2 regions of the Streptomyces sp. SP18BB07 genome follow, and region 2 is predicted to be linked to the other one. Evidence: riboswitches for the same ligand, from Rfam matches in the RefSeq annotation. Region 2 holds a riboswitch; the other holds the start of a gene.

Region 1 (2,193 bases), on a different contig from region 2:
GGACGGTCACATCGGCGTCCAGCGCGGCCACGTCCCCCCGCCCGTCGTCGAGCGCGAACAGGAACCTGCCCGACAACCGCCGCGCCGCCTCGCTCGCGCACAGCGCGGTGTCCAGGGCGGTCAGCCAGGGCCGTACGTCGCGCAGACCGCGTCCGTCGAGACCGGACAGGGGAGAGGCGACGATGTTGCGCACCCGCTCGTGCCCGGCGGACGGCAACAGCCCCGCCGCGTCCAGCGCTTCGGCCAGCTCGCCCCCGCAGCCCTCGGCCAGCCCGCGCAGCTGCACATTGCCCCGGGAAGTGAGGTGAAGATCACCGTCGCCGAGCCGTCGCGCCGCCTCCGCGAGCGCCTCGGCCTGGCGGACGGTCAGCACACCACCGGGCACCCGGACCCGGGCCAGCGCCCCGTCGTCCGCCGCATGCAGCCGCAGTGTCCCCGGGCAGGCGTCGCCACGGTCCCGTGTGACCGCTGTGGCCTGGGACGATGAACGCGGGGGAGGCGTGGACATGGCGGCGAGCATACCCACCGGCACATCGGACGTATCCTCCGCCCTTTTGGGGCAGCCTTCCTTTTGAGGCGACCCTTACTATGCTGCTCGGTGGATCATCCGGTCCATCGACGCCACCAAGGCGACAGGGGAGGAAGCCCGGTGTGAGTCCGGCGCGGTCCCGCCACTGTGAGCCCGTCCCAGGAGGGTCGGGCGAGTCAGGAACTCCCTTCCCCGTACCCCTCGGCCCGCCCGAGCAGGGGAGACTTTCGATTCGACACCGCCCGGGGCGCGGACCCCGAGGAAGGCCAGCAGCCGCATGCAGCCATCGTCCGGGGAGCGCTCCGCGCAGCCCCGCATCCTGCTCCTGTCGACCTCCGACACCGACCTGCTCAGCGCCCGCGCGGCCGCCGGCCCGGTCCCCTACCGCTTCGCCAACCCCTCGCGCCTCGCGCTGGAGGACCTCCCGGCCCTCCTCGACGGCACCGACCTGGTCGTCGTGCGCCTCCTCGGTGGCATCCGCGCCTGGCAGGACGGCCTCGACCTGCTGCTCGCCGACGGCCGCCCGGTCGTCGTCCTCACCGGTGAACAGGCGCCCGACGCCCAGCTGATGGCCGCCTCCACCGTCCCGGTCGGCATCGCCGCCGAGGCCCACGCCTACCTCGCCCACGGCGGCCCCGCCAACCTGGAGCAGCTGGCCCGCTTCCTCTCCGACACGGTCCTGCTCACCGGCCACGGCTTCGACGCGCCCGCGCCCGCGCCCTCCTGGGGCCCGCTGGAGCGCACCGCCCGCGACACCGCCGACGGCCCGACCATCGCCGTGCTCTACTACCGAGCCCACCACATGAGCGGCAACACCGCCTTCGTGGGCGCCCTGTGCGAGGCGATCGAGGAGAAGGGCGCCCGCGCGCTCCCGCTGTACGTGGCGTCGCTGCGCGCCCCCGAGCCCGAGCTGATCGAGGAACTCCGCGCCGCCGACGCCATCGTGACCACCGTCCTCGCCGCGGGCGGCACCAAGCCCGCCGAGGCGTCGGCCGGCGGCGACGACGAGTCCTGGGACGCGGGCGCCCTCACCGGCCTCGACGTGCCGATCCTCCAGGCCCTGTGCCTGACCGGCTCGCGCGCCGCCTGGGAGGAGAACGACGAGGGCGTCTCCCCGCTCGACGCGGCCAGCCAGATCGCCGTCCCCGAGTTCGACGGCCGCCTGATCACCGTCCCGTTCTCCTTCAAGGAGATCGACGAGGACGGCCTCCCGGCCTACGTCGCCGACCCCGAGCGCGCCGCCCGCGTCGCCGGGATCGCCGTACGCCACGCGCGACTGCGCCACATCCCCAACGCGGACAAGCGCCTCGCGCTCGTCCTCTCCGCCTACCCGACCAAGCACTCCCGCATCGGCAACGCGGTCGGCCTGGACACCCCGGCGAGCGCGGTCGCCCTGCTGCGCCGACTGCGCGACGAGGGCTACGACTTCGGGGGCGCCGACGTCCCCGGCCTGGCCTCCGGCGACGGCGACGACCTGATCCGCGCCCTCATCGAGGCGGGCGGTCACGACCAGGACTGGCTGACCGAGGAGCAGCTCGCCCGCAACCCGGTCCGGATCCCGGCCGCCGACTACCGCCGCTGGTACGCCGAACTCCCCGAGGAACTGCGCTCGGCCGTCGAGGAGCACTGGGGTCCCGCGCCCGGCGAGATGTTCGTCGACCGCA
Region 2 (2,193 bases):
GGGCCGCGCCGGGCCAGGGCGGCAGGGAGATCGCGAGCACGGTGAGGCCGAGCCCGAGCACGGCCTTGTCCACGGGATGGCGGCGGCGCCAGCGACTGCTGTGCGCCGCCACGTCGATCGGCAGCACCTGGGTCAGCCCCGCCCGGCGGGGGGCTCCCCGGAGCGACCCGCCGAGCTGTCGTCGCCGGACGCCGTCGCCGTGGAGGCCGCGACCGCGTCCACCGGCGTCGCCGCGACCGCCGTGTCCACCGGCCGCGCCGGAGCCGTGTCGGCGGCCCCTGACGCGTCCAGCAGGGCTCGGGCCCGGGCCTCGCCCTGGCGCCGGCCCCGGTGGATGCCGAAGTAGTAGGCGAGGACCCCCGCGCCGAGGGCGGCCTGGAGGGCGAAGAGCGCCGACTCGATCTCACCGGACGGCGGTTCGTAGAGGGGGGAGAACCACGGCTCGTAGTCCGGCTCGATCTCCGTGATCGCCGTCTCCGCCTCGGCGTCGGCGCCCGTGAAGGGCTCCTCCTTGTGGTCGCCGAGGCCGAGGGCCAGCGGCAGGACGGCGAGCGCGGCGACGGCGAGCAGCAGCAGCGCGTTGATCTTCGTGTTCCGGTTCATCGGGCCACCGCCTCGGTCTCGTTCTCCGTCTCGGCCCCTACGCGGTTCCGCCGGTCGGTCAGGAGCACACCGAGCCGGGTCAGTTCGCCCTTGCTCGACTGCACCAGCAGACGCATCACCAGCACCGTGAGCAGACCCTCGCTGACCGCGAGCGGGATCTGGGTGACGGCGAAGATGGAGCCGAACTTGCCGAGCGCGCCCAGGAAACCACTGCTCGGGTCGGGGAACGCGAGCGCCAACTGCACGCTGGTGACGCAGTAGGTGACCAGGTCGGCGAAGAACGCGCCGAAGAACACCGTCACCATCAGCGGCACGTCGAAGCGTCGCAGCAGCCGGTAGACGCCGTACCCCGCCCAGGGACCGGCGATCGCCATCGAGAAGACGTTGGCGCCGAGCGTGGTCAGACCGCCGTGTGCGAGCAGCAGGGCCTGGAAGAGCAGGGTGATGGTGCCGAGAACCGCCATGATCGGCGGCCGGAACAGGATGGCACCGAGGCCGGTGCCGGTGGGGTGGGAGCAACTCCCGGTGACGGACGGGAGCTTCAGCGCGGACAGGACGAACGTGAAGGCCCCGGAGGCGCCGAGGAGCAGCGTGCTCTCGGGATGCTCCCTGACCTCACGGGTGAGTGCCCGGACTCCGTGGACGACGAACGGCGCGGACGCGACGCCCCAGGCGATCGCGTGCGCCGGAGGAAGGAAACCCTCGGCTATGTGCATGGCTCAGCAGACCCTCTCCAGCACCTCGTGGATGGTTGACGCGCCTTGGCCGGTCTCCTGGCTTACGGGTGACACCGCCCGTGCTCCGCCTTCCCGGGTCCGAAGACCCAGTGGCTGTCCGTGAGGACCGGAGCCGGACTTCCCGATCACAGTGGCGAGGGCCGCACCGGCATGACACCGGATTTCCCGTTCACCAAGGCGTGGTGACAGTAATGCCCGCATAAGGACGCTGACAAGCGGAGGCGAGGGGCGCGCGGGCGCCGTGCGACAGCTCACACCCCAGCGCACACTCCGGCGTACGCCCCACGTCACGCCGAGAGCCCCGACCTGACCGAAAGCAGACGGGAGCTTTACTGCGACATAGTTGCAGCTGCCATAACGGCGCACAACGCTGAGGGGGCCCGACCGCACGGACGAAGAGAAGGCCCACGCCCCATGACTCCTGGTACCGACACCGCCCCCTCGGCCACCGCCGGGACGGGCGGTTTCTCATGGCGGCGGATCCGCGCCTCGATGTCGCGCAAGGAGTGGGCGAGCCTGGGCGGGATGGCCGGATTCATCCTGGCGCTGCACCTCGTCGGCTGGTTCACCCTGGTGGTGATCGTCGCCCCCGAGCACTACAGCGTCGGGAGCAAGACCTTCGGAATCGGTATGGGGGTCACCGCCTACACCCTGGGCATGCGGCACGCCTTCGACGCCGACCACATCGCCGCCATCGACAACACCACCCGCAAACTGAGGGGGGAGGGGCAACGCCCGCTGTCGGTCGGTTTCTGGTTCTCCCTCGGCCACTCGTCGATCGTGCTCGTCCTCACGTTCCTCCTCACCCTCGGCGTCAAGGCGCTCGCCGGACCGGTCCGCGACGACGGCTCCG

The links. Region 2 has a riboswitch for cobalamin ahead of PUR53_RS18465 (energy-coupling factor ABC transporter permease). Riboswitches for the same ligand answer to the same signal wherever they lie in the genome.
Region 1: it holds a riboswitch for cobalamin, as region 2 does, so the genes downstream of both, cobN (cobaltochelatase subunit CobN) here and PUR53_RS18465 (energy-coupling factor ABC transporter permease) in region 2, are expected to answer to the same signal.

Annotation. Positions count from the first base shown of each region.
Region 1 covers NZ_JAQYWT010000284.1:7,461-9,653, forward strand. Annotated here, with positions in the region: gene cobG (precorrin-3B synthase) at 1-520, opposite strand, end outside; cobalamin riboswitch at 583-735, shown strand; gene cobN (cobaltochelatase subunit CobN) at 807-2,193, shown strand, end outside.
Region 2 covers NZ_JAQYWT010000297.1:17,488-19,680, reverse strand. Annotated here, with positions in the region: gene cbiQ (cobalt ECF transporter T component CbiQ) at 1-127, opposite strand, end outside; gene PUR53_RS18470 (energy-coupling factor ABC transporter substrate-binding protein) at 133-603, opposite strand; gene PUR53_RS18465 (energy-coupling factor ABC transporter permease) at 600-1,319, opposite strand; cobalamin riboswitch at 1,350-1,532, opposite strand; gene PUR53_RS18460 (HoxN/HupN/NixA family nickel/cobalt transporter) at 1,755-2,193, shown strand, end outside.